2 regions of the Geothrix edaphica genome follow, and region 1 is predicted to be linked to the other one. Evidence: riboswitches for the same ligand, from Rfam matches in the RefSeq annotation. Region 1 holds a riboswitch; the other holds the start of a gene.

What was found. A riboswitch is a leader RNA that binds a small molecule or an ion and turns the genes downstream of it on or off. The one in region 1 is predicted to bind S-adenosylmethionine.
Region 2: it holds a riboswitch for S-adenosylmethionine, as region 1 does, so the genes downstream of both, QSJ30_RS08505 (trans-sulfuration enzyme family protein) here and QSJ30_RS00745 (O-acetylhomoserine aminocarboxypropyltransferase/cysteine synthase family protein) in region 1, are expected to answer to the same signal.

What each region holds. Positions count from the first base shown of each region.
Region 1 is NZ_BSDC01000001.1:153,593-162,736, reverse strand. Features, by position in the region: gene metH (methionine synthase) at 1-768, shown strand, start outside; gene QSJ30_RS00755 (hypothetical protein) at 827-1,987, shown strand; gene QSJ30_RS00750 (carbamoyltransferase C-terminal domain-containing protein) at 2,030-3,739, opposite strand; SAM riboswitch class I at 4,072-4,180, shown strand; gene QSJ30_RS00745 (O-acetylhomoserine aminocarboxypropyltransferase/cysteine synthase family protein) at 4,300-5,601, shown strand; gene metA (homoserine O-acetyltransferase MetA) at 5,611-6,546, shown strand; gene QSJ30_RS00735 (aspartate kinase) at 6,543-7,907, shown strand; gene QSJ30_RS00730 (hypothetical protein) at 7,915-8,145, opposite strand; gene QSJ30_RS00725 (hypothetical protein) at 8,432-8,989, shown strand; gene QSJ30_RS00720 (YidB family protein) at 8,993-9,144, opposite strand, start outside.
Region 2 is NZ_BSDC01000002.1:141,697-150,840, reverse strand. Features, by position in the region: gene QSJ30_RS08540 (chemotaxis protein CheB) at 1-247, opposite strand, end outside; gene QSJ30_RS08535 (pyridoxamine 5'-phosphate oxidase family protein) at 409-783, shown strand; gene QSJ30_RS08530 (helix-turn-helix domain-containing protein) at 814-1,218, opposite strand; gene QSJ30_RS08525 (hypothetical protein) at 1,515-1,838, shown strand; gene QSJ30_RS08520 (MbnB/TglH/ChrH family RiPP precursor modification enzyme) at 1,852-2,706, shown strand; gene QSJ30_RS08515 (HvfC family peptide modification chaperone) at 2,699-3,475, shown strand; gene QSJ30_RS08510 (FKBP-type peptidyl-prolyl cis-trans isomerase) at 3,527-4,006, shown strand; gene QSJ30_RS08505 (trans-sulfuration enzyme family protein) at 4,010-5,284, opposite strand; SAM riboswitch class I at 5,387-5,487, opposite strand; gene QSJ30_RS08500 (M20 family metallopeptidase) at 5,556-6,611, opposite strand; gene dapF (diaminopimelate epimerase) at 6,608-7,471, opposite strand; gene QSJ30_RS08490 (DJ-1/PfpI family protein) at 7,646-8,227, opposite strand; gene thiC (phosphomethylpyrimidine synthase ThiC) at 8,327-9,144, opposite strand, start outside.

The sequences.
Region 1 (9,144 bases):
CCCTTCTGGGGCGTGCGGGAGCTGACGGACGCGCCCGTGGACCTCTTCGCGCACCTGGACGAGTTCGCCCTGGTGCGCAACCGCTGGGGCTTCAGCCAGGGCAGCCAGAGCGACGAGGCCTTCGCCGCCGTGCTGCGGGACAAGGCGGAGCCCCAGCTGGCGCGCTGGAAGGCGCGCCTCGCGGCCGCTCCGGTCTTCCAGCCGAAGGCCCGGTACGGCTACTTCCCCGTGCGGGCCGAGGGCGACGCGCTGCGGGTGCTCGATCCGGCGGACCGGTCCCGCACCCTCGCCGTGCTCGGCTTCCCGCGCCAGGCTGCTGGTCGCCGTCTCTGCATCGCCGACTTCTTCCGGGCCGAGGCCACCGACGTGCTGGCCCTCCAGCTCGTCACGCTGGGCCAGGCCGCCGCGGACCATGCGGCCAAGCTCTACCGGGAGGATGGCTACGCGGACTACTTCGCCTTCCACGGCCTCGCCACGGAGCTGACGGAGGCCTACGCCGAGCGGCTCCACGCCCGCATCCGCCGGGAGCTGGGCATCCACGCCAAGGACCTGCCGGGCCGCGCCCTCTTCGCCCAGGGCTACCAGGGATCGCGCTACTCCTACGGCTACCCGGCCTGCCCCGACCTGGAAGGCAACGGCCCCATCCTCGACCTGCTCCATGGCGCCGAGATCGGCGTCCACCTCAGCGACAGCCACCAGATGGACCCCGAATACAGCACCAGCGCCCTCGTGGCCTGGCATCCCCAGGCGCGGTACTTCTCGGTGTGATGGCCCGGCCCATCCGGCCATGCTCCAATGGTCGAGTAACCGGGCATGGGAGGGGACCATGAGGCTGGCCCTGATGGGTGGATGGCTGCTGCTGGTGGCTCGGCTGCTCTCAGGGCAATCCGTCGTGGCGCTGGCGGATCGGCAGGAGGTCATCCTGGAGGGCCAGGTGCTGCGGCGGACCGCTGCGGAGCCCAGGTTCACGCCGGTCCCCGACCTGCCGGACTTCCGGCCCGGCCTGAGGTCCCTGGCGCGCATGGAGGTGGCCTGGGACGGGTCCAAGGTGTATCAGGTCGGATTCACGGAAGACCGCCATCCGGTGGCCTGCTCGGGAAAGGCCTTCTTCACCGATGCCGGGGAGCGCCAGTGGTCCTGGACGGAGCCGAAGCCCCTGCCCGTCAAAGAAGGGGAAAGCTGGAAGCTCCTGGGGGCCTGGGAAGACAGTCTCCTGTTCCTCCAGGTGAGCCGGGACGCCAAGGCCAAGCCCCGGTCAGCCTCGTCCCCCAAGGGCGGGGCCGTCTCCCAGTGCCTGGTCCGGGTGGACCTGCTGACTGGGGAAACCACACGGCTCCTGGAGGTGCAGGTCGGCAGCGATGCGCGCATGACCGCCGCGTTTTCCCGCGATGCCTTCTACCTGTTCACCGCCACGGGAAAGACCATCCGGGTGCAGGTGGGCACGGAACCCTGGTCCGTGGACCTGCTCCACGCCAATATTTGGGGCGAGGCCGGCGTCACCCTGTGCAAGGACACGGGGGAGTTCCAGAATCCTTCCCTGTTCGGCCAGGCCTTTCTCGATGGGGACGGATCCATCCTGGTCCCGGCCCAGGTGTTTCTGCCCCTGGACCGCGCGGACATCGACTTGGCCTGGTCCCAGCTCCCCCAGCTCCGGAAGGCGGAGCTCATCCAGTCCGGCTTCTGGCCGGTGCCGGCCGACAAGGAGGTCGGCTGGAAGGACGATGTGCGCTTCCTGAGGTTCGATCCCGCAACCGCCCGATTCACCCAGGTGGACCGTTCCCGGTTCGAGCATCTGGTGGTGGAAGAGGAGAAGCCTTTCACGATCCGCCGGTTCCAGGGGCTCGAACCCACCCAGGCCCTCACCTCCGAAGGAGGCAGGATCCAGCCGCTGGAGCAGGCCTTGAGAGCGGCGGAATCCGGGCCGGTACCCAAGGCCAAGCGCGCCACGACAACCGATCCCGCGCCCAGGCCCGGGGCATTCCGGTGAAGCGGCACGATCCAGCTGCCCTGAGTGCAGTGCCTGCCGACATCAGGCCTGCGGCTTGGTGACGAGGTAGGGCCCCAGGGCCAGGTGGCGCAGCCCGGACCGGCGCATGACGTCCATGGCGTCGGCTGGCGACGAAACGATGGGCTCGCCGTGGATGTTGAATGAGGTGTTGAGGAGCGCCCCCCGGCCGGTGCGTTCCCGGAATCGCTCGAGGATGCGGTGGTAGCCGGGATTCTGCTCCCGGGTCACCACCTGGGGCCGGATGGTCCCGTCCTCCGGATGGCAGGCCGCCTTGACCTCGGCCGTGTTCCGGGAATCGAAGGCGAGGATCATGTAGGGCGCCGCGAAACCCTTGGGGTTGTGGATGTACCGGTCGGCGCACTCGGCCAGCACGGAGGGCGCGAAGGGCATCCAGAAGTCCCGGCACTTGATGGCGTTGTTCACGGTCCGGACCACATCGGGCCGGGTGGGATCCGCCAGGATGGATCGGTTGCCCAGGGCCCGGGCGCCGAACTCCTCCCGGCCATGGACGCGGGCCACGATCTCCCCCCGGCTGAGGAGATCGGCGATCTCGGCTTCGAGGTCCGGCGGCGTGGAGACCTCCCATCCCGCCTCCCGGGCCTCCCGGGCGGCCCGGTCGTAGTCGCCTGGCGCGGGTTCCGGGCCGAGGTAGAGGGACTCCAGGGGCTCGATCAGGTCCGCCTTCCCCTGGTCCGCCAGGAAGGCCCAGGCGGCGCCCAGGGCGTTGGTCTCGTCCCCGCAGGAGGGGAACACCCGGAGGTCGTCCACCTCGGGCAGCTCACCAATGGCCTTGTTGAGCTTGACGTTCATGAAGACGCCGCCGGAGAGCCGGAGCTTCCGCTGGCCGGTCCGCCTCAGCCAGTCCCGGACCCACTCGGTGATGAACTCTTCCGTGAACGCCTGGAGGCCCGCGCAGATATGGTCGAACCGGGTGAACTCCAGCCGCCTGCGCCAGAACTCATAGGCGAAGCTGGGATTGGGGGTGCCGGCGGCCCGGCGCCAGGTGCCGTCGGCATGCTCGAAGGAGCTGCGGAACAGGCGCTTGGCCTGGTCGACCCGGTCGCCGCTGGCGTAGGGCGCCATGCCCATGAGCTTGTACTCGTGCTCCATGGGCACCATCCCCATGAGGGCGGTGATGACCTCCCACAGGTTGCCGATGGAGTGCTCTTCGCGGACGGTCGCGATGCGCTCCAGCTTCCCTCCGGGCCTGGGCAGGGACACGGTGGCGCAGAGGGAGTCCCCGGCCCCATCGAGGGTGATCACGAGGGCCTGCTCGTCGATCCCGCAGCCCAGGTGGGCCGTGGCGGCGTGGCAGCGGTGGTGCTCGATGGTGGAGACCTTCCGCCGCTCGACGCCATGGGACATCAACCGCTCGATCTGCCGTTCGCGGCGCCAGCGGTGGACCAAGCGGCGGACCGGCGTCTTCTCCAGCAGTTCCTTCATCCGTCCGTCCAGCCGCGAGGCAGCCTTGTAGCTGCGGATCCGGCTCGCGGCCTCGTTGACCCCGGGGGCGGTGTCGGCGTAGGAGCCGTAGCCGCCGAAGACATAGGCATCGACATCCTGCCATCGCAGCCCCTGGCTTTCGAGGAGCCGCCCGATCGCCTGCTCCGGAAACCCGCGCCGGTTCTTCACCCGCGTGGGGCGCTCTTCCTGCAGGGCCCCGATCAGCCGTCCATCCTGGAGGAGCGCGGCAGAGGCGGTGTGGCTCGCGTTGATTCCGCAGATCAGCATGCTGGATCCCTGGTGGGCAGAGGTTCTGCGGGAAGGGTGCAGTGTGCGCGTGGGATGACCCGTCGAAAGGTCTAAGTGGCGGTTCGACTATCAGATTTTATTCGTTTTTATTTATGCATATTCATATTTTTTCTAATCACATCCTTGTGATGAATGCGTTTTATAAAAGGCCAGATCACGGCAGACCCGGTATCCCACTGCGGTAGCTCCCGGCCGGAGCCGCCGCACGATTCCCGTGACAACAGGGGTTGCATCTCCCGACCCGTGGCGATACCTTTCTTCACCGGCCCTTCGGGGCCGTTCTCTTACGAGATCCTTGCCAGTTCCATAGCGAGTTATCCAGAAAGGTGGAGGGACGGGCCCTGTGAAACCTTGGCAACCTGCGAAAGCAAGGTGCCAATTCCTGCCGCGATTGAGCAATCAAGCGCGGAGAGATGTCGAGCTGTGTCGAGCTGACGCAATCATCGAAGGGGCCCGAGCAATCGGGCCCCTTTTGCTTTTCCTGGACTTGCTTGGACAGACGAGGCCTCGGCCTTCCCATCCCATTTCCAGGAGCCACCATGAGCACCACCACCCCCCGCTTCGAAACCATCGCCCTCCACGGGGGCCACAGCCCGGACTCGGACACGAAGAGCCGGGCCGTGCCCATCTACCAGACCACCAGCTACGTGTTCGACAGCACGGAGCACGGCGCGGCCCTCTTCAACCTGGAGGTGCCGGGGAACATCTACACCCGGATCATGAACCCCACCACGGCCGTGCTGGAGCAGCGCGTGGCCCAGCTGGAGGGCGGCATCGGGGCCCTGGCCACGGCCTCGGGCCAGGCGGCCATCACCCTCGCGCTCACCACCCTGCTGCGGGGCGGCGACCACGTGGTGGCTGGCAACAACCTCTACGGGGGCACTTACAACCTGCTGAGCCACACCCTGCCGCGGGCGGGCATCACCACCACCTTCGTGGATTCCACCAAGCCCGAGGCCTTCCGCGCCGCCCTCCGGCCCGAGACCCGCGCCATCTACATCGAAGCCGTGGGGAATCCCAAGCTGGACGTGCCCGACTTCGAGGCCATCGCCGCCATCGCCCACGCCGCGGGGATTCCGCTCATCGTGGACAACACCCTGCCCAGCCCCTACCTGCTGAATCCCTTCAAGGTCGGGGCGGACATCGTGGTGCACAGCGCCACCAAGTATCTCGGGGGCCACGGCACCTCCGTGGCGGGCCTCATCGTGGACGGCGGCACCTTCGACTGGAAGAGCGGCAAGTTCCCCGAGTTCACCGAGCCCTTCGCCGCCTATCACGGCGCCATCCTGGCAGACCTCGCCGGCCCCGCGGCCTTCATCACCAAGGCCCGCATCGAGGGTCTGCGCGACACCGGCGCGGCCCTGAGCCCCTTCAACGCCTTCCTCATCCTCCAGGGCATCGAGACCCTGCACCTGCGCCTGGAGCGCCACGGCGCCAACGCCCTGGCCCTGGCCCAGTGGCTTTCGACGCATCCCAAGGTGGCCTGGGTGAACTACCCCGGCCTGCCCACCAGCCCGAACCATGCCGCCGCCGCCCGGTACTTCCGCAAGGGCGCGGGCTTCGGCGGCATCCTCACCTTTGGCCTCAAGTCCACAGCATCGGGGGGTGGGCTGAAGGCCGGCGGGGCCGTCATCGACGCCGTGCAGCTCTTCTCGCGCCTGGCCAACCTGGGCGACGCCAAGAGCCTCATCATCCATCCCGCCAGCACCACGCACGCGCAGCTGTCCGCGGAGGAGCGCGTGGCCACCGGCGTCACCGACGACCTGATCCGCCTCTCCGTGGGCCTCGAGCACATCGACGACCTCATCGGGGACCTGGACCAGGCGCTGGCGAAAGCGTAGGCCCCGGCCATGCCCGTCAAGGTCCCCGCATCCCTCCCGGCCCGCGGCACCCTCGAAGCGGAAAACGTGTTCCTGATGGAGGAGCCCCGCGCCCTCCAGCAGGACATCCGCCCCCTCCGCATCGCGATCCTGAACCTGATGCCCACCAAGATCGCCACGGAGACGCAGCTCCTGCGCCTGCTGGGGAACACCCCCCTGCAGGTGGAGGTCACGCTGCTCCACACAGCCTCCCACGAAGCGAAGAACACACCGGCGGAGCATCTGCTGGAGCACTATGTGTCCTTCGCGGAGGTGCGCGATCAGACCTTCGACGGGCTCATCGTCACCGGCGCCCCCGTGGAGACGTTGCCCTTCGAGGCCGTGGACTACTGGCCGGAGCTGGCGGAGCTGCTGGACTGGGCGCGGACGAACGTCTTCTCCAGCCTCTTCATCTGCTGGGGCGCCCAGGCGGCCCTCCACCGCTACTACGGGGTCCCCAAGCATCCCCTGGCGGAGAAGCTGTTCGGCGTCTTCCCCCACCGGACGCTGGCGCGCCACGAGCGCATCGTGCAGGGCTTCGATGATGTGTTCTTCGCGCCCCACTCCCGCCACACGGAGACCCGCCGGGAGGACATCCTGGCGGAGCCGCGGCTGGAGCTGCTCGCCGAATCCGACGAAGCGGGGGTCTACCTGATCCAGTCCGCGGACCGCCGTCAGGTCTTCGTGACGGGGCACTCGGAGTACGATCCGGGCACCCTCCAGGGCGAGTACGCGCGGGACCTCGGCAAGGGCCTGCCCATCGGCATCCCGAAGAACTACTTCCCCGGCGACGACCCCACCCGCGAGCCCCTGGTCCGCTGGCGGGGCCACGCCAACCTGCTCTTCGCCAACTGGCTGAACTACTTCGTCTACCAGGAGGCCCCCTTCGACCTGGGCCTCCTCCCCGTGGAAGGGAGGCAGGCATGAGCCTGAAGGTCCTCAAGTTCGGCGGCAGCTCCGTGGGCAGCGCCGAGGCCCTCCGCCGCGCGGCGGCCATCGTGAAGGACGAGCTTCCCTCGGGCGGCCTCGTGGTGGTATCGGCCCTGCGCGGCACCACGGATCGTATCCTCGACGCCTGCGCCGCCGCCGGCGCAGGCCGCGTCTCCGAAGCCCAGGCCCACCTGGCCGCGCTCCGCGACCGGCATCGGGGGACGGCCGCCGGCCTGGGGCTGCTGGACACCGTCGCGGCCGAGTGGGAGCCCCTGTTCGACCGGCTGGACCAGCTGCTCACGGGGATGGCCATGCTGGGCGAGGCCACCTCCCGGGGTCGGGACTCCGCCCTGGCCGTGGGCGAGACGCTGTCGGCGCACCTGGCGGCGGCCTGCTTCGGCGGGACCTTCCGGGAGGTCCGCGAGGTGATGCGGACCGATGCCCGCTTCGGCAAGGCCCGGCCCCAGCTCGCGGATCTGCGCGCGGCCGCCGCCCCCTGGCGCGAGGCGCTGGCGGCCGGCGCCCTGTGGATCACCCAGGGCTTCCTGGGCGCCACGGCCGAGGGCCTCACCACCACCCTGGGCCGGGGCGGTTCCGACACCAGCGCCACGCTGCTGGGCGAGGCCCTCGCGGCGGACGAGGTGCAGATCTGGACCGACGTGGACGGCGTGCTGACGGCGGATCCCAGCCTGGTGCCCGAGGCCCGGCCCATCCCCCAGATGAGCCTGGGCGAGGCGGAGGCGCTCAGCGCCTTCGGCGCCAAGGTGCTCCACGCGGACTCTCTCGCCCCCGGGGGCCGGGCGGGCTTCCGGCTCGTGGTGGCCAACACCTTGCGGCCGAGCGCCTCCCGCACGGAGATCCTGCCGGTGCCCCCGCGCCGCGAGCCGGGGGCCGTCACCTCCGTGGCCTACAAGGAGGGCCTCAGCCTCCTGCGCTTCCCGGCCTCGGAGGGCCTGGAGCCACCCCTGGAAGCCGCCCGGCGCCTGGAGGAGGCCGGGGCCCTGCGCTTCGGCCTGGTCTCCAGCCCCGCCGGCACGCTGCTGGCGGTGCGACCGGACACACCGGCCGCCGCCAAAGTCATGGAGACCCTGGCCGCTTCAGGACCGGAGCTGGAGACCGGCTGGGCCGTGGTGGCCCTGGTGGGCGAGGGCCTGCGGGCCGATCCTCTGGCGGCCCTGCGCCACCTGGCCGCCCTGGGGCAGGAACCCGTGGGCGGCCTCCTCACCGGCAGCAGCACGGTCTCCATCGCCTTCCTCGTGCCCGAGTCCCGGCTGGGCGACCTCATCCCGCGCCTGCACGAGCGGTGCGTGGACGGGCCCCGGCCTTCCCGGTCTGCGGGGCGCCAGAAGGCCGGCTGATCTGGACTCAGCCCTGGCGCAACAGCCAGGCGGTGAGGCGGTGGTGGAAATCCTCGGGGTGGTCCAGGTCCGTGGGACGCAGGCGGGCCGGATGGGCGGGATCCCCCAGCAGCAGGGGGGCCGCGTCCACCAGGTTGGGCAGGCGGTGGCCATCGGGCAGGGACCAGAGGGCCCCACGGCCCTCGCCCTCCCGCAACTGCGACGCCTGACGCCGGTCGCCCTGTGTCTCGAAGACCATCTCTTTCCCCTGTGAAATCTAAAAGATAGGCCTGCCGACCCCCTGCGCCACCGGCCCGGCCCCAGGGTGCAGGTTTCGTGACTTCCTGCACCCGGACCTCGGGTGCCCGGGGGGGATGGAAGGCCCGGCGGGTCCCTCCTGCAGGCGAAGATCGGACAGGGTCTCAAACACCGCCACTCCTGAGATCGACCTGGATTTTTCAGGGACTGGCCCCTGACCCCGCCCTCCGGATGGACGTACCTTTCCGGTACGCGGATGCATCCCCCGCGAGAACAGGCGGAACGCCATGAAATCCCTCACGGAATGCCCGAGCAGCACCCTGGAGTGGCGGAGGGGAGCCACCCGCCCCCTGGGCTTCGACCTGCGGACCGACGAAGGTGTCTTCGCCACCCTCGTCTTCCTGGATGACGAGAACATCCTGGCCCGCGCGGAGACCGCCGAGGGGACCTGGACCCTCAAGCACCTGGGCGTCATGAACCCGGTGGTGACCCTGCGCGAGGAGGGTGGGAAGGCGAACCTGGCCACCTTCCATCCCCACACCTTCCGGCACGGGAAGCTGGAATTCCAGGACGGTGCGGTCTTCGACTGGACCTGGCACCCCGGGCCGGGGCCCGGCGGCACCTTCGCCGATCAGGAAGGCACCCCCCTGGTCCGCCTCCATGCCCGCATCGGCAGGGATCTCACCTCCCCTCCGGGCATCGAGCATGGCGATGTGGAACTGAACTCGGCGCACTCGGCGCGCTTCCGCCACGCCATCCTGGCGGCCTTCGGATGGTATCTGATCCTCTTCGACCACCTGAAGGAACGGGACGTCGTGGCGGCGGAGACCGCGCTCAGGTTGTAGATCTCAGCTTAGGAACTTCTTCAGCAGGTCCATGCCCATGCCGCCTTCCGGCAGGCTGCCCTGGGGGCTCAGCTTGTCCACCACCTGGGGCAGGAGATCCGCCAGCCCCGAGGCGGCCTGGTCGTGGGAGACGCCCAGCTGGCCGGCCAGCTGCT
Region 2 (9,144 bases), on a different contig from region 1:
GAATGATGAACACCCGGTTGGGCCGGATGAGCAGATGATCCGTGATCAGCTGGACGGGCATCGCTGTGCAGCCCGGCAGGATCTCGTGGAGCTGGGTGGCGAAGGTCCTTACATGATTGACGATGACGATGGCGACACCCATGTCGCCCGGCAGATGGCGCAACAGCCTGGTATAGGCGTCGAGACCGCCTGCGGAACCGCCGACGCAGACGATGGGGAAATCCCTGGCGGTACCGGCGACGTCCATGGCTCCCCACCCGCAACCTGGCGATTCAAGGATAGTGGGGTAGTCCGGGCGCGGGAACGTCGGAATTCGGCATGCAGCGGGACGGCCCCTCCGGCCGGAATGGCTGCATGCTTGGGGGGGGGCGCCCGGAAGGCCGCTCCACCCCAGCCCAGGAGGCAGCCATGGACATCCCCGAGAAAATGACCCAGGTCCTGGCCAAGGATGGTGTGGTCGCGATCGCCACCCTCGGCCAGGACGGGCCGCATATGGTCAACACGTGGAACAGCTATATCCGCGTGATGGAGGATGGGCGGCTCCTGATCCCTGCGGGCGGCATGCAGCGCACGGAGGCCAATCTGGCCTTCAATGACCACGTGCTCGTCACCCTGGGGAGTTCCAAGGTGGCCGGCCTGCAAGGCACCGGAACCGGCTTCCTGATCAAAGGCAGGGCGGCCTTCATCACGTCGGGACCTGACTTCGAGATGCTCAAGGCCAGGTTCGCCTGGGCCCGGGCGACCTTGGCGATCACCCCGGAGTCCATCACCCAGACGCTCTGAGGGCCCTTCCTGGGCGAAGGTCCCGGCCGATCACGAATTCGCCAACTCCTCGAGGCGCGCCTTGGCCTGCCGTTTCCCCAGGCTTCTCACGGCGGCAATGGCCGCCAGCTGGGCCTGGCGGGGCTTCGATTTCTCCGCTTCCCAGTTGTAGACGGTCTGGGCGGAGACGTTCAGGAGGGCGCCCATCTCGGCGGCGGACAGCCCCAGCTTGTGCCGTTTGCTCGCCAGCCCCTTGGCGCTGAATCTCGTGCGGGTGGCTCCTTCCCCGTCTGCCTGGGGTGCCACCCGTCCCGGTGCTTTCTTCTCCAGACGGGCCACCTGCTTCTCCAGGGAAGCCACCTTCCGCTTCAACGTCGAGAGGTCGGACCGGTACTGGGCAGCGGCCTTCTTGAGGCCTTCCGTTTCAGCCCGCAATTCCTTGCGGGCCAACCGCACGATTTCCACCTTCAGAATGGAAGCAATATTCGGCATCTGGATTCTCCCCCGGGGAGCGTTCGCTTCCGGTTCCCCATGGCCATGTTAGGTCATGTGGATAGGTGCTTTTAAGCCCGACCATGGGAAAACACGCGAAATCCGAAAAAGGTCGTCACATCTTTACGGATGCCAGCACCCCACAGGCTGACGACCTGGCCAGCCCTGGAATCCGGACCACCGGAAGGGGATGGGCATGGACGACTGTTTCCGGGGCCGCGCGGCGGCCCCTGCCGCGGGTGTGCCCGCAGGAGGATTTCATGATCACGAAACTCATTGGTGCCGCCACCCTCTTCGCGGCCGGCTCCCTGGTGGCGGGGGGTTCCACCGCCGTCGCGGCCACGCCCGTGGGCAGCTTCGGCTCGGAGGCGGCCCTGTCCCAGGCCGGGGACTGCGGCTCCAAGGACGCCAAGCCCGACGCGAAGGACAAGGCGAAGACCAAGGACGCGAAGGACGCCAAGGGCAAGGCGAAGGAAGGCGGCTGCGGCGGCGGCGGTGGCTGCGGCAGCGCGGACATGAAGAAGGACAAGAAGGACAAGAAAGAGGGCAGCTGCGGCAAGGACAAGAAGGAAGAGAAGAAGTAGGCAGGAGGCCCCCATGGCACTGGGCCGTTTCATGGGCGTGGGCCTGGGCCTCCGCCGCCCCCATCTGGAGGCGGTGGTGGCCCGGCCGGCCCACGGCGTGCCCTTCTGGGAGACCTGCCCCGAGAACGTGGTCGGGGATGGCGGGCGCCCCCACCGGGACGCCTGCGCCATCCTCGACCGCGACCCCGTCCTCACCCACGGCCTGGCCATCTCCGTGGGCGGCTTCGATCCCTGGGACGGGGACTACCTGCGGGATCTGGGGCGCTTCCTCGTCCGCACGGGGACGCCCTGGCACTCCGAGCACCTCTGCTTCACCAGCGTGGACGGCAGCTGCCTCCACGAGCTGCTGCCCATCCCCTTCACGCGGGAGGCCGTCCGCCACACGGTGGCGCGGGCCCGGGACCTCCAGGCCCGCCTGCCCGTGCCACTCCTCCTGGAGAACATCACCTACTACGCCGAGCTGGGCCGGGCCGAGATGGACGAGGCCGCCTTCATCACCGAGGTGCTGGAGGGGGCCGACGTGGGCTGGCTGCTCGACGTGAACAACGTCTACGTGAATGCCCTCAACTTCGGCTTCGACCCCAAGGCCTGGCTGGCGCGCATGCCCCTGGACCGCGTGGCCCAGTTGCACATCGCGGGTCACAAGCGCTTCGGGGCGCTCACCGTGGATACCCACGGCGCTGACGTCATCGACCCCGTCATCGAGCTGATGCAGTGGACCCTGGCCCGCCTGGGGCGTCCCGTGCCCGTGCTGCTCGAACGCGACAACCACATCCCGGACCTGGAGGACCTGCTGGCGGAGCGGTCCCGCCTCCAGGCCGCCTACGATGAGGTCCTGGCGGTGCCGGTGGGAGGCGGCCATGGCTGAGGCCTTGGCCCTCCAGCGGGCCCTGGCGGCCCTGATACTCGATCCGGAAGGGGCCACCTTCGAGGAGGATCCCGCCAGATTCGCCCGGAGCCACGGGCTGCCCGAGGCGGACGCCCAGAGCTTCCGGCAGTTCAGCGGAGGCCTGGCCGCCTACCGCGAGCTGGCCCGCCTGAGCCTGCTGGACCCCATCGAGGCCATGTTCCCCATCACCAGGGCCCTGCTTGAGCGGGAGGACGCCTGGGAGCCCTGCATCGAGGCCTTCCTCCAGGCGCGCTGCGTGGCCAGCCGGCACTACCGGGACATCGCCCCGGCCTTCCTGGGCTGGCTGGCGGAGACGGGCTGGGGCCAGGCCACCTGGCCCTACCTCCTGGAACTGGCTCACGCCGAGATCCTGGAAGTGCTGGTGGCGCGGTTTCCGGAGACTGATCCTCCTCCGGGGCTCCATCCCGATCCTGGGCCACAGGATCGCCTCGTGCTCCATCCGGCCACCCAGGTGGTGTCGTACCGCCACGCGGTCCACCAGGTGAGCGAAGCCCAGCCCGTGCCCGAGGCATGCCCCACCCACCTGCTGGCCCACCGGGATGCTGAGGGGCAGGCGCAGCTCATGGACCTGACCCCGGCCGCCGCGGCCTTGCTGACCCGGGCCCAGACGGAGAGCCTGGCCGAAGCCATGGCGGCCCTGGGGCTGACGGGCCTGCCTGCCACCTTGAGCCTGCTGAGGGAGTTGCGGGACCGGGGCGCCCTCGCCGGGTTCTTGGCCGCCTCCTGATCCGGTGCATCAGGGGCGCTCCTTCCCGTAGACTCGGAGGCTGGAGGTGTCATGACCCGCAGATGCTCCACCTTGGCTGCGCTGCTGCTCGCGCTGCCGCTGGCCACCCAGACCCTGGCCGCCCAGACCGCTGCCCCCGCCAAGAAACGGGCTCAACGCCCCAAAAAGAAAGCGCCTGCCATGATCACGACCCTGACCGGCCTCCAGTACCTCGACACCCAGGTCGGCACGGGGGCCTCGCCCCAGCCCGGCCAGCGCTGCTCGGTCCACTACACGGGCTGGCTCTCGGACCACGGGAAGAAGGGCAAGAAGTTCGACAGCTCCGTGGATCGCGGCGAGCCGCTGGTCTTTCCCGTCGGCGTGGGCCGCGTCATCAAGGGCTGGGACGAGGGGCTGCTGACCATGAAGGTGGGCGGCAAGCGCACCCTCGTCATCCCGGCGGCCCTGGGCTACGGCGCCCGCGGCGCGGGCGGCGAGATCCCGCCCAACGCCGAGCTGATCTTCGATGTGGAGCTGCTGGGGATCCAGTAGCGATCAGTCAAAGGCCAGGGCCTGGGCCAGGTCGGCGCGCAGGTCCTGCACGTCCTCCAGGCCCACGGAGAGCCGGATGAGGTCGTCGGTGATGCCGGCCCGGCGGCGGGCTTCCGGCGTCATGGAGGCGTGGGTCATGGAGGCGGGATGCGCCACCAGCGATTCCACGCCCCCCAGGCTCTCGGCCAGCGTGAACCAGCGCAGCTTCCGGAGCACGTGGTTCAGCCGCTCGGCGCCGCCCTCCGCCAGCTCGAAGCTGAGCATGGCGCCGAAGCCCCGCTGCTGCCGCTTCGCGAGCTCGTGCTGCGGATGGCCGGGCAGGCCCGGGAAGTGGACCTTGCCCACGGCGGGATGGGCGGCCAGGAACTCCGCCAGCACCTGGGCCGTGGCCTCGTGCTGGCGCATGCGCAGGGGCAGGGTCTTCAGGCCGCGCAGCACCAGGAAGCAGTCGTGGGGCGCTTGCGAGGTGCCCAGCAGGTTGTTCCCGCTCTGGATCTGCTGGGTGAGGGCCAGGCGGCCGGGCCCCGCCACCACGGCGCCGCCCACCACGTCGCTGTGGCCGTTGAGGTACTTGGTCGTGGAGTGGATGACGAGGTCGGCGCCGAGGTCGAAGGGGCGCTGGAGGTAGGGCGACAGGAACGTGTTGTCCACGGCCACCAGGCAGTCCGGCTGGCGGTGGCCCAGCTCCGCCACGGCGGCGATGTCCGTGAGCCGCAGCAGGGGATTCGAGGGGGTCTCGATCCAGATCATGCGCGTGTTGGGCCGGAGGGCCGCCTCGACCGCCGGGAGGTCCGCCAGGTCCAGGTAGGTGACCTCCAGGCCGTAGAAGCGCTGGGCATGCTCCAGCAGGCGGAAGGTGCCTCCGTAGCAGTCCACGGTGGAGATGAGGTGGCTGCCATGGGGCAGCAGGTTGAGAGCCACGAGAATGGCACTCATGCCCGTGCTGGTGCAGGTGGCGCCATGGCCGCCCTCCAGCAGGGCGAGGGCCTCCTCCAGGGCCGCCCGGGTGGGGTTGCCGCTGCGGGTGTAGTCGTAGCCCGCGTTGGTGCAGATGTCCTTGAAGGCGAAGGTGGATGAGAGGTACAGCGGGGGCATGACCGATCCGTAGGCCGGGTCGGGCTGCACGCCCGCATGCACACACTGGGTGGCCGGGCCCGCGCCCGGCACCAGCTCCGGCCGGCGGCTCCACCCGGCCCGGCTCTCCCGGGCCGGGGGCTGGATGCTGAAGTGGTAGGCCGGGTTGCCCGGCACGTTGGTATCGAGGTACTGCTCGCTCATGAAAGCCTCCTGGAAGGGAGGACCTCCGTCGTTCCATTGCGATCCAAAAACAGAGAAGGGGCCCGATGACTCGGGCCCCTTCGCATGTCAGCTTCTGACACGTCAGCATCTCTCCGCAATCGCTTGCGGCAGGAATTGGCACCTTGCTTTCGCAGGTTGCCAAGGTTTCACAGGGCCCGTCCCTCCACCTTTCTGGATATCGCGTGATGAAACTGGCAAAGATCCTGTGTTCCAACAGTATCTGACGGGCCGGGCCCCCTGCCAAGGGGATTCAGATGACGTAGTCGGAACCCTGGGGGCGGTCGAGGAGGTACCGGGTCAGGTCCAGGTACTGCCGGGCGCCGGTCACGGCCTCGGCCAGATCCAGGAACTCGTCTTCGGTGTGAGCCACCCGGATGGAGCCTGGGCCGGTCATCACCACGAACCGGCTCCGGGCCAGGTTGCGCAGGGTGGGAGCGTCCGAGCCGAAGGGCACGGGGGCCGTGGGGAACCCCTCCAGGCGGGGGAACACCTCGGGGCCGCGCTCGAATAGGACATCCACTTCGCCCACCTCCGGCCGCAGCCGCTGCACGTCCTGCACGAAGGTGCTCCCCGCCACCGTCCGGGCGAACAGGCGGGTCTCGGCCTCGTCCGGCACGACGTTGATGGCCCGGCCCGTCTTCAGCGTGCCGAGGTTCCAGACTTCGGGTCCGAGGACGGGATCCACGCGCCCGGGGAGCCGGCGCAGATCGCTGATCCAGTCGAACATGGGGAAGGCGGCGTTGAGGCCCTCCTCGGGTGTGCCGCTGTGGGCGGCCCTCCCGCGGCAGCGCAGGCAGAGGTGGGCGGAGCCGCGCTGGCCCGTGGCCAGCACATTGCCGGTGGGCTCGCCGTTGATGACGCCGAGCAGGTCTGGGAGGGTCCGCTTCAGGTCCAGGGCGATCCGGGCGCCGAGGCTGTCCGTCTCCTCGCCCACCACGCCTAGGAAGGCGAGGTCCCGGCGGCCCTCGGCCAGCAGCAGGCGGATCGTCTCCATCATCGTGGCCAGGATGCCCTTGGCGTCGCAGGTGCCGCGTCCCCAGAGGCGGCCGGCCTCCCGCCGGGGGGGCAGGTAGGGCGGCACGGTGTCGAGGTGGGTGCTGAAGAGCAGCTTGGGGTCGCCCCAGGTGGCCAGCAGGTTCCGGCGGCCGCCTTCCACCGTCTGCCACAGCACCCGCGCGCCGAGGTCGCGGAACATTCCCGTGAGGAGGGGGATCAGGGCCGCCTCCTGCCCGGTGGTGGAATCCACCTGGCAGAGCTGGAGGGTCCACCGGGCGATGCGCTCGGGATCGGGCTGCGGGACCGTCATGGTGTCCATCCCCCGTGAAGGCGGCCCTGGTAGACGGCCTGGACCGGGCCCGTCATGAGGATGCGGCCCTGGTCCGTGAAGGCGATGTCGATGGCGCCGCCCGGCATGAGCACCCGGAGGCGGTCCTCCACCAGCCCGAGCCTCCGGCAGGCCGCCGCGGCGGCGCAGCTGCTGCTGCCGGAGGCCAGCGTGTAGCCGGCGCCCCGCTCCCAGATCTCGATGCGGATGTGCCGCCGGTCAACCACCTCCACCAGCTGGACGTTCACCCGGTTGGGGAAGTCGGGATGCCGCTCGATGCGGGGGCCGAGCCGCTGGGCCTCGGCGGCGGACACGCTCCCGGGGAAGAGCACGCAGTGGGGGTTGCCCACGCTCAGGGCGGTGATGGTGACGGGCCCCGTGGGCAGGAAGAGGGGGACCTGCAGGACCTCCAGGTGGGCCGCGAGCCCTGTGAAGGGGATGTCGCCCGCCCGGAAGGCCGGCAGGCCCATGTCCACCTGCACCAGGCTCCCATCCGGGGCCAGATACTGGACCTCCGCGGTCCCGCTTGTGGTGTGGATGCGGCAACCGGCCCCGTGGACATGGCCCGCCTCCAGCAGGTACCGGGCGAAGATGCGCAGCCCGTTCCCGCTCTTCTCCGATTCGCTGCCATCGGGGTTGAAGATCCGGAGGCCGAAGGCCTGCGGGTCGCCCGGAACGGGCAGCGGGCCGAGGAGGAGGCCATCGGAGCCGATGCCGCGGTGGCGGTCGCAGAGGGCCTGGACGAGCCGGGCCTCCAAATCGAAGGCCGTCCGCGTGGGATCGATCACGAGGTAGTCGTTCCCGAGCGCATGGAACTTGGAGAAGGCGAGGTCGTTCGGCATGGAGTCCATCCTGGGGTTGAAGACTGGCATCCCGAGGGCTTCAGACCCTCGACGGCATCAGCGGCAACACACCCGGCAGATCATGCGAACCCTTCCGAAGATGAAGGAGCCTAGCACCCGGATGTGCCGGCGGCAACCCGGGCCTCCCCGGGATCTCCGCCGGGCCGGGGGCCTTCAGAGGGTGATGCGGGTTCCCAGCACCTGCAGGAACTGGGCGAGCCAGGCGGGATGGGCGGGCCAGGCGGGGGCGGTGACGAGGTTGCCATCCGTGACGGCGCCGTCGATGGCGATGTCGGCGTAGGTCCCCTTGGCCACCTCCACCTCGGCGCGGCAGGCGGGATAGGCCGAGCAGGTGCGGCCCTCCAGCACGCCTGCGGCGGAGAGGATCTGGGCGCCGTGGCAGATGGCCGCCACGGGCTTCTTCGCGGTGAAGAAGTGGCGGACGATCTCCAGCACCTTGGGATTGAGGCGCAGGTATTCCGGGGCGCGGCCGCCGGGGATCACGAGGGCGTCGTACTGGTCGGGCCGGAGGTCCGTGAAATCGGCATTGAGGGCGAAGCGGTGGCCGGGCTTCTCGGAATAGGTCTGGTGCCCTTCGAAGTCGTGGATGGCCGTGGCGATGGACTCGCCGGCCTTCTTGCCGGGGCAGACGGCATGCACCGTGTGGCCCACGGCCAGCAGGGCCTGGAAGGGCACCATGATTTCGTAGTCTTCTCCGAAATCGCCCACGAGCATGAGGATCTTCTTCGCGGCCATGACTGCCTCCTGGAAGAGAAACGGCCCTGATGATACGCGCTCATATGCGAAAAAGCCCCGCCGAAGGCGGGGCTTTTTCATGCCGCCTGGCGGCGGTGATCAGGCTTTCTGATAGACCTCGGCGCCTTTCTTCACGAACGTCTCCGCCATCTCCTCCATGCCCTTCTTCAGGGCCTCCTCCTCGTTGTATCCGTGCGCCTCCGCGTACTGCCGCACGTCGTCAGAGATCTTCATGGAGCAGAAGTGGGGGCCGCACATGGAGCAGAAGTGGGCGGACTTGGCGCCTTCGGCGGGCAGGGTCTCGTCGTGGAACTCGCGGGCGGTGTCGGGGTCCAGGGCCAGGTTGAACTGATCCTCCCAGCGGAACTCGAAGCGGGCCTTGCTCATGGCGTCGTCCCAGAGGCGGGCGCCAGGATGGCCCTTGGCGAGATCAGCGGCGTGGGCGGCGATCTTGTAGGTGATGACGCCGTCCTTCACGTCCTTCTTGTTGGGCAGGCCCAGGTGCTCCTTGGGCGTCACGTAGCACAGCATGGCGCAGCCGTACCAGCCGATCATGGCGGCGCCGATGGCCGACGTGATGTGGTCGTAGCCCGGCGCGATGTCCGTGGTGAGGGGCCCCAGGGTGTAGAACGGCGCCTCGTCGCAGACTTCCAGCTGCTTGGTCATGTTCTCCTGGATGAGGTGCATGGGCACGTGGCCGGGGCCCTCGATCATCACCTGCACGTCGTGCTTCCAGGCGATCTTGGTGAGCTCGCCCAGGGTCTCCAGCTCGCCGAACTGGGCCTCGTCGTTGGCGTCCGCCGTGCTGCCGGGACGCAGCCCGTCGCCCAAGGAGAAGGCCACGTCGTAAGCCTTCATGATCTCGCAGATCTCCTCGAAGTGCGTGTAGAGGAAGTTCTCCTTGTGGTGGGCCAGGC